Regions from separate parts of the Clostridium carnis genome, predicted to be linked through region 1. Evidence: a T-box and tRNA genes for the amino acid it is inferred to sense, from the RefSeq annotation. Region 1 holds a T-box; the other holds one or more tRNA genes.
What was found. A T-box is a leader RNA that pairs with one kind of tRNA and senses whether it is charged. The one in region 1 lies ahead of serS (serine--tRNA ligase), so its partner is inferred to be a tRNA-Ser.
Positions count from the first base shown of each region.

Region 2: it has a tRNA-Ser gene. The T-box ahead of serS (serine--tRNA ligase) is inferred to sense a tRNA for this amino acid. The anticodon was not compared.

Region 1 covers NZ_BAAHYS010000001.1:1,323,510-1,328,203, reverse strand. The annotation lists gene ACYQ1T_RS06110 (HD domain-containing protein) at 1-177, shown strand, start outside; gene ACYQ1T_RS06105 (transcription repressor NadR) at 192-692, shown strand; gene ACYQ1T_RS06100 (NAD(P)/FAD-dependent oxidoreductase) at 716-2,128, shown strand; gene ACYQ1T_RS06095 (DUF1667 domain-containing protein) at 2,144-2,377, shown strand; T-box leader at 2,477-2,679, shown strand; gene serS (serine--tRNA ligase) at 2,739-4,019, shown strand; gene ACYQ1T_RS06085 (Rossmann-like and DUF2520 domain-containing protein) at 4,277-4,694, shown strand, end outside.
Region 2 covers NZ_BAAHYS010000001.1:1,475,109-1,479,802, reverse strand. The annotation lists gene ACYQ1T_RS06930 (MFS transporter) at 1-749, opposite strand, end outside; gene ACYQ1T_RS06925 (thymidylate synthase) at 1,154-1,945, shown strand; gene ACYQ1T_RS06920 (dihydrofolate reductase) at 1,945-2,433, shown strand; RNA gene ffs (signal recognition particle sRNA large type) at 2,624-2,887, opposite strand; tRNA gene ACYQ1T_RS06910 (tRNA-Ser) at 2,891-2,980, opposite strand; gene lgt (prolipoprotein diacylglyceryl transferase) at 3,191-3,958, opposite strand; gene ACYQ1T_RS06900 (FMN-binding protein) at 4,092-4,439, opposite strand; gene ACYQ1T_RS06895 (flavocytochrome c) at 4,458-4,694, opposite strand, start outside.

The DNA of each region.
Region 1 (4,694 bases):
GATAATATAAAGCAAATAGATATATATTATAATCATCCTAAAATAGGAGCAGATATATTAAGGAATTACAACTATGATAATGAAATTTTAGAAGTGGTAAAATATCATCATCATAGCGATATAGGTGAAAATAATAAAATATTGGATATAATAAGTAAATGTGATAATAAAAATTAAACTTGAGGTGAAGAATGAAATCTATAGAGAGAAGAGAACAGATAATAAAGATATTGGTAAGTAGTAATGAAGCTATAAAGGGAGTTGATTTAGCAAATAGGTTTAATGTTACTAGGCAGGTAATAGTTAAGGATATAGCAATATTAAGAGCTTCAGGTAAAAATATAATAGCTACTCCTGATGGGTATATATACAATAAGGATGTAAATAGAGTAAAAGCAATTATAGCTGTAAATCACACAAGTGAAAAAACTATAGAAGAATTAGAGATTGTAGTTAAGTATGGTGGGATTATAGAAGATGTTATTATAGAACATCCCTTGTATGGAGAGATAAGAGGAAATTTAATGATAAAAAATCTTAATGATTTAAATAAATTTGAAAAAGTATTTAAAGAAGTTAGTCCACTTTCAAATCTTACTAATGGTATTCATCTTCATACAATATCTGTAGATTCTAAGGAGAACATGGAAAGTATAAAATTAGAGTTAAAAGAAAAGGGTTTTTCACTATAAATTTTTAGGAGGATTTGAGAATAATGGATTATGATATTCTTATATTAGGTGGTGGAATAATAGGCTGCTCTGTTGCTTATGAGCTATCTAAGTATAATTTTAATATAGCAGTTATAGAGAAGGATTATGATATTGCAGATGATATATCATTTGTTAATACATCAGTTGTATATGATGGATCAGAAACTTCAGATAATGTAATGGCTGGACTTGAATATATAGGAAACTATATATTAAAAGAAACTTGTGAAAAATTTAAAGTTCCTTTTAAAAAGATAGGTGCACTTAGGGTTGTTAATGATGATAATGGTGTGAAAAAGTTAAATGAAATGTATGAAAGAGCAATAAGAAGAGGAATAGATGGAGTATATCTTATTGATGACAAGGATGTATATGATATAGAGCCTAATATAAATATGAATATAAAAAAAGGTTTGTATTCTGAAAATGTAGCAATTGTTGCACCTTATGATTTAGCAATTGCATATGCTGAAGTAGCTTCAGACAATGGGGTAATTTTTAGATTAGAAGAAGAAGTAATGAATATACAAAATCTAACTAAAGGGTTTAGGGTAACAACAAATAAGAATAAATTTTCATGTAAGGTTGTTATAAATACTATACCAAATGAAATTTATATTCAGGAAAATGGGATTGTAAAAGATAAAGAAGTTTGTAATGATAGAAATAAATTTAAAAATATGAGTTATTTATTGGTGGATGATAACTATAACAATAAATTAAATAAAATAGTAATAGAAACCTTTGATAAAGATACATTTGTTTTAAGTACTCCAACAACTAGTACTGGATCGTTAATTGGAATAAAAAGTACAGAAAAAACTAGTTTAGATGATAATTTAAATTATGCTAATAATTTATTAATTAATTTAGATAAAAGTAATATAAACAATCTATTTAGAGAAAGCTATGATAAAGATTCTATGCTTATAGATGATAGTGAAATTGATAGAGGATATATAAGAGTTACAGGAACACATTATGGCAAGATAACAATTGCGCCTGCTATTGCTAAAATGATTTGTGATACAATAGCAAATAATTTAAAGTGTACATTAAAAAAGAATTTTTTAGATAAGAGAAGAGAAGTATATAAGTTTAGAGAACTTAATAAAAAGGAATTAAATGAAATAATAGCTTTAGATAAAAGATATGGTAAAATAATTTGCGTATGTAATAATATATCAGAAGGTGAAATTGTTGATTGTATTAGAAGACCTTTAGGAGCAAGAACGGTTGAAGGTGTTAAAAGAAGAACAGGAGCAGGATTTGGTAGTTGCCATGGAGCGTATTGTTATGAAAAAATAATAAAAATCCTAGCTAGGGAGCTAGATAAAAAGACTACAGATATAGTTAATGACTCTAAAAATTCTAGGATTATATCTGGAAGAATAAAAGAGTTTGAAGAGGTATAAATTTTGGAGGAGAATATGAATAACAAGGATATTTTTACATCTGTAATTCGTGTTAAGGGTAGTGAAAGATATAAGGTAGTACCTGCGAAAAGTAGTGAACCTGTAGAGAAAACATTATGGATAGAATTATCTAAAGTTTTAAGTAGGTTATATGCAAGTGTACCTATAAATGTTGGAGATATAATATGTAGAAATGTTTTAAATACTGGGGTAGATATTATTTGCACAAGAGATTTAGATAAGGAATAAATAATTTAAAATAGTAAATAATATAAAAAAGGATAAATAAAAAACTAGTAAAATATTGACATATAGCAGTAATTATAATATATTTATCTTAAACAAAATATTAAACCTATGAAAAGGCTAGTAATAATATTATTTGCTTTAAGAGAGTCGATGGTTGGTGTAAATCGATAGTAAAATATTATGAATCCACCTTGGAGGGACTGTGATGAGCAGTACGGATTTAACCGTTAAAGTTTTTAAGAGAATAGTATTTTTATAATACTATTAATTAGGGTGGCAACGCGGAGTCTTTCGTCCCTTTTTGGGAGAGAGGCTCTTTTTTATTTACAAAAATAACTTTTATGCGAGAGGAGATATAAAAATGTTAGATTTAAAAAGAATTAGAAATAATCCAGATGAAATTAAAAAAGCTTTAGCAAATAGAGGTGAGGATTTTAAGGAATCAACTATAGATGAAATTATAGCTTTAGATGAAGAAAGAAGAAATATATTAGTTGATGTTGAAGCTTTAAAAAGTAAAAGAAATCAAGTTTCAGCTGAAATACCAAAATTAAAAAAAGCCGGTGAAGATGTTACAGCTATAATGGCAGAAATGAGAGAACTTGGTGATAAAATAAAAGAAGATGATGTAAGAGTTGCTGAAATAGATGCTAAACTTGAATATATAATGTTAAGAATGCCTAATATACCAAATCCACAAGTTCCAGAAGGAGATACTGATGAGGATAATGTAGAAATTAAAAGATGGGGAGAACCAACTAAATTTGCATATGAACCAAAAGCTCACTGGGATTTAGGAACAGATTTAAATATTCTTGATTTTGAAAGAGCAGGAAAGACAACAGGATCAAGATTTACTATGTACAGAGGCTTAGGAGCTAGATTAGAAAGAGCTATAATAAACTATTTCTTAGATAAGCATACTTTTGAAAATGGATATGAAGAAGTATTACCTCCATTTATGGTTAATAGAGAAAGTATGACTGGTACAGGTCAATTACCTAAGTTCGAAGAAGATGCATTTAAGGTTGAAAACAATGGATATTTCTTAATACCAACAGCTGAGGTTCCGGTAACTAATATGTATAGGAACGAAACATTTAGAGGAGAAGAACTTCCAGTTAAACATGTAGCTTATTCAGCTTGTTTTAGAGCAGAGGCTGGATCAGCAGGAAGAGATACAAGAGGACTTATTAGACAACATCAATTTAATAAAGTTGAATTAGTTAAGTTCTGTAAGCCAGAACAAAGTTATGAAGAGTTAGATAAATTAGTTAAAGATGCTGAGTCAGTATTACAAGGATTAGGATTACCATATAGAATAGTTAGAATATGTAAGGGTGATTTAGGGTTTACTGCTGCTTTAAAATATGATATTGAAGTATGGATGCCAAGTTACAATAGATATGTTGAAATATCAAGTTGTTCAAACTTTGAAGATTTCCAAGCTAGAAGAGCTAATATTAAATACAAAGAAACTCCAAAAGATAAGCCACAATTTGTTCATACATTAAATGGATCAGGAGTTGCTATAGGTAGAACAGTTGCAGCTATACTTGAAAATTACCAAAAGGAAGATGGAACAGTAGAAATTCCAGAAGCTTTAAGAAGATTTATGAACTGTGAAAAAATAACTAAATAATAAATAATAAATAAGTTAAAAGGAATAATTACTTTAATAAAGGTATATTGGTCCTTTTAACTTATTTTATTATGTAAATAAAATGTAACTTTACAACTATAATACATGTTAATAATTGAAATTATATACAATATATGATAATCTTTATCTGGGTAGTATTAGAATAAACTACACCATTATTTTATATTTGATAATTTTAATTAGACAGCTCATATCGGAAGAATGAGACTAAATAGTATCACACTCTAGTATAGGAGGTGATAATTATAAATGTAGGTTTTATAGGTGCTGGGAAAGTGGGATTTTCCATAGGAAAATATTTAAAGGAAAACAATATCTCAGTAACTGGATACTATAGCAAAAGTGAAGACTCATCTTATAGAGCTTCAATTTTTACAAATACAAGTCAATATAAAAGTTTAGAAAATATAGTACGTGAAAGTGATGCTATATTCATTACTACGCCTGATGATAAAATCAAAGAGGTTTGGAATGAAGTAAATAAACTGTCTATTAAAAATAAATTAATTTGCCATTGTAGTGGCTCATTATCTTCAAATATCTTTTCAAATATAAATCAATATGGTGCCTATGGGTATTCTATTCATCCTATGTTTGCAATTTCAGACAAGCATAATTCTTATAAATCTCTAAAAAAAGCATTTATTACTATTG
Region 2 (4,694 bases), 150 kb from region 1:
ATTAATGCTATATTTCCCTTAGAATACCCCATATTATAAAAGTATTGCTGACCATAAAAATATACTATGGCTGAAAAAGTATATATAGTTGAAAAGAATAACATTATCTTTAAAAGACTACTATTTCCTCTTAATATATCAATACATTCTTTAAAATGATTTATTATATTTATTTCTTCCCTCTTTTTAATTAAAGATGTCTCCTTAAAATTATAAGCTATTGCTAAAGCACATAATCCAACTAGAAAAGCAACTATATAACTTATAGAAAAGCTTATTTCAGACAACATACCACCTATAAAAACAGCTAATCCTTGTGCTACTTCAATAATTAAATTTAATCTACCATTAACTTTTAAATACTCATTTTCTTTATTAATCTCTTTTAAACTGTCATATATTAAAGCCTCTTCTGAGCCAGAATTTAAATTATATCCCCATGCAGATAATATAAAGCCTATTGCAAAACCAAAAAAAGAATTAGAAAATAACATAATTAAAGCTGAAATTAGAGAAGCTACTCTACCAAAGACAATTGCCTTTTTTCTTCCCAATAAGTCTGCTATTACTCCTGTTGGTACTTCTGAAATAAGTCCCGTAATATGAAATATACTTTCTAAAAAACCTATCTGTACTAAACTCATTCCTTTATGAGCTAAATAAAGTACCCATATTCCTGATGTAATATCAAAGGATGCAAAAAATCTATATAAATAATCTACCTTTATGTTTCTACTTATTTTGTTCATTTTATATTCACTCCAATACATATAATTTTACGTATAATAAAAGGACCCAATTAACTTAGGTCCTATTGGAGTTACCATTATTGCAGGCTAAGAAATACTAACTTGCAATTTCCTACTAAAAAAGGACATGGTAATCCAATTTCTTAAATATATTGCTGTTTTTGAAACTGAACTGCTATTTAAGAATAACTTCTTACTCTTACTTTTAGTAGAAAATATCATAGTAATTCTTCTCCTTTCTAAATATATAATTAAATAATACTATATTTTCCAATTCAAATCAATGCCATAATATTCTAAACTTATTTCACATTTTCTACCAACAATTTTATTTTTTTAATATAACAAATTCATCTAGTAATATAGTAAAATATATTTATCTTTATAATAAAGGAGGTTTAATAATGAGTCTTTATGATAAAAAATATTTATCTTTAGTTGAAGACATATTAGAAAATGGCTACTATGATAATAATAGAACAGGAATGCCTACATATAAATTGCCTCACCAAATAATGCAATTTAATCTCGAAAAAGAATTTCCTATACTAACAACTAAATTTGTAGCATTTAAAACTGCAGTTAAGGAAATGCTATGGATATACAAAGATCAATCAAATGATGTTACAAAACTTCAAGAGCAAAATGTTCACATTTGGGATGAATGGATTGACGAAAATAATACTATTGGTAGAGGATATGGATATCAAATAGCAAAATTCAATCAAGTTGATAAGCTTATAGATGCTTTAAAGAATAATCCTCAAGATAGAAGAATGTTAATGTCTATGTGGAATATTGAAGACCTTCCTCATATGACACTACAACCTTGTTGCTTTATGACTATGTGGGACGTTACAGATGGTAAACTTAATTGTATGTTAATTCAGCGCAGTGGTGACATACCACTTGGTGTACCATTTAATACTACACAATATGCAGTATTAGTTCATCTTATTGCCAAAGTTACAGGGCTTAAGCCTGGATTATTTACTCATGTAATAAATAATGCACATATTTATGAAAATCAAATAGAAGGAATGAAATTGCAACTAACTAGAGCTAATGACGCTTATACAGCTCCTAATCTTTGGATAAATCCTGAAATAACAAACTTCTACGATTTCACTCCTGATGATATAAAACTAGAAAATTATGAATATCATCCTTCAATAAAAATGGAGGTATCTGTTTAATGTTATCAGTTATAGTAGCTACGGCTAATAATAATATTATAGGTGGCGATAATAAACTTCTATGGCATATATCTGAAGATCTTAAAAGATTTAAAGAGATAACTTCAGGAAATACCATAATTATGGGAAGAAAGACCTTCGAGTCTCTTCCTGGTATCTTACCTAATAGAAAACATGTAGTTATTACAAGAGATAAAAATTTTAAAGTTAACTCTAATATGGTGGAAGTATGTTATAACTTGGATGAAGTTTTATCTAAATATAAAAACTCACCTAATGAAGCTTTTATAATTGGTGGTGGTCAAATATACAGAGAATTACTACCTCATGCTAATAAGCTTTATTTAACAAGAGTTTTTAAAGACTTCATTGGAGATACTAAATTTCCTAGTATTGATTTGAATGAATGGAATATTGATTTCAAGTCTGAAGAGAAAATTAACCCTAAAGATGGGCTAAAATATGATTTTATAAATTTAAGTAGATAAGAAAACGAGGGTAGCTCCTAACGGAACTGCCCTCGTTTTCTTGTCCTATTGTATGTTAATCCTATTGAAGAGTAACCTTATTTAATAATAAATTAAAACGGAATTATTATTCCCTTTTTTATTTTTATTATATCATATTATGCCTAAACATTAAAAAAGCCTTTCTTGCAGAGAAAGGTTTAAATAAAAACCGTGCACCTGGCTTTGGCAGTAATTTATAGGCGTTACCTATGCAGTTAGCTCTGGTAAGATTTATCCATGTCACACGCAGTAATCACTTATCGCTGCTTCCTTCCGGACCTGACGAGGTTCATGCACTTACGTCGCATGGGACCCGACCATCAACACCACTTACATAGGGCAGACCCTATAAACTAAAGCCTATGCCAGGAATTCAATCCTGCTATAGCGGATTGCAGGTTACAGGGCACCGCTGACTCCCCATCTAGCACGGCTATGGCGGAGAGAAGGGGATTTGAACCCCTGATAGAGTTGCCCCTATACACGCTTTCCAGGCGTGCTCCTTCGACCACTCGGACATCTCTCCATGCTCTTATTAATATTACTTATTAAAATATATGTTTTTAGAAACTACTATCTTAGTATATTCCATAAAAATTTTTTCATTCCTAAAACAAGTATATTTAAGATACTCACTTATAATAACATATATATTATCTAAATTCAATAAAATATTAATTTCAATGAAAAATCCATGATTATTAAGATTTTAATATCTTATTAATCACGGATTTTTCTATTTACTCTTTTTATATTTTGTAACATAAAATATTAATGCTATTCCACCTATTATACCCAATATACTAACTAATTGAGCTATTCTTAATCCAAAGAACATTAAACTATCAGTTCTTAACCCTTCTATAAAGAATCTTCCTACTGAGTATAATGCCATATAACTTCCTAAAATAACTCCATGTGCTAAATTCTTTTTCTTATATAAAATATATACTAATAAGGCACATACTAATACATTCCAAACTGACTCATATAAAAATGTTGGATGATAATATGTCCCTCCAATATACATTCCCTTCTGAATAAACTCTGGAAATTTACTAATAAATTCAGCTGATACAGGTCCACCATGTGCTTCTTGATTCATAAAGTTTCCCCATCTACCTATTCCTTGTGCTAGTATAACTCCTGGCATTATTATATCTACATATTCTAGGTAATCTATCTTTCTAACCTTTGCAAATATATATCCAGCTATAAGTGCTGCTATAACTCCCCCATGTATAGCAAGTCCACCTTCTCTTATATTTATTACATCCATAAAAGAATGATAGTTTTTATATTCAAAAGCTACATAATATAATCTCGCTCCTACAATAGACGCTGGAAAAACCCAAAGAAATGCATCTATTACAAGATCGTAATTTAGCTCTCTTCTCTTAGCAATTATATATGTTAATGCCATTGCAGCTATAACCCCTAATGAAATTATTATTCCATACCATCTTATTTCTAACCCCAAAAATTCAAATGCTATTGGACTCATTTTCTCATCTCCTTTTATTATTATGTTATGTTTCATTATACTACTATAAACTTGTATATATCAATTTAAAAATTTATTAATATAAAAATAGGTAGAGAATTTTAAAAATCTCTACCTATAATTTAAAAAATATTTATTTTTTAGCTGCTCCAGCTAATGCATTGTTGATTGCTTCTAAAGCACCCTTTGATGAGCTGCTTGCTCCACTTATAGCTTCAACGCCTTCTGTTCCTTGCTTCTTAATTACATCTGGGAACATACTTTCTTTAACTCCATCTACTAGAGTTTGCGTTTCATGATGTTCTACTAATTCTATATCTTTTATCTTTCCTTTTTCAACAGTAACTTCTACTTTTATAGTTCCTGCATTTCCTTTTCCTTCTCCAGTGTAAGTACCGTCAACATACTTTCCACCACCACAGCCAACTAATAAAGTTGCTGCAACTATTGTTGATGCTATTAAAGCTCCTAATTTTTTCATATATATATCCTCCAATTATTACTTCTTTATGAAGTTAGCAGCACTATTTCCTGCTGTTCTTCCATATGCTATTATATCTGCTAATGCATTTCCACCTAATCTATTTGCACCATGAACTCCACCAGTAACTTCACCAGCTGCAAATAATCCAGGTATTGCATCTCCAGTAGTGTTTATAACTTCAGCATTTGTATTTATCTTTACTCCACCCATTGTATGGTGAACTGCTGGTGCTACAGGTATTGCATAGAACTT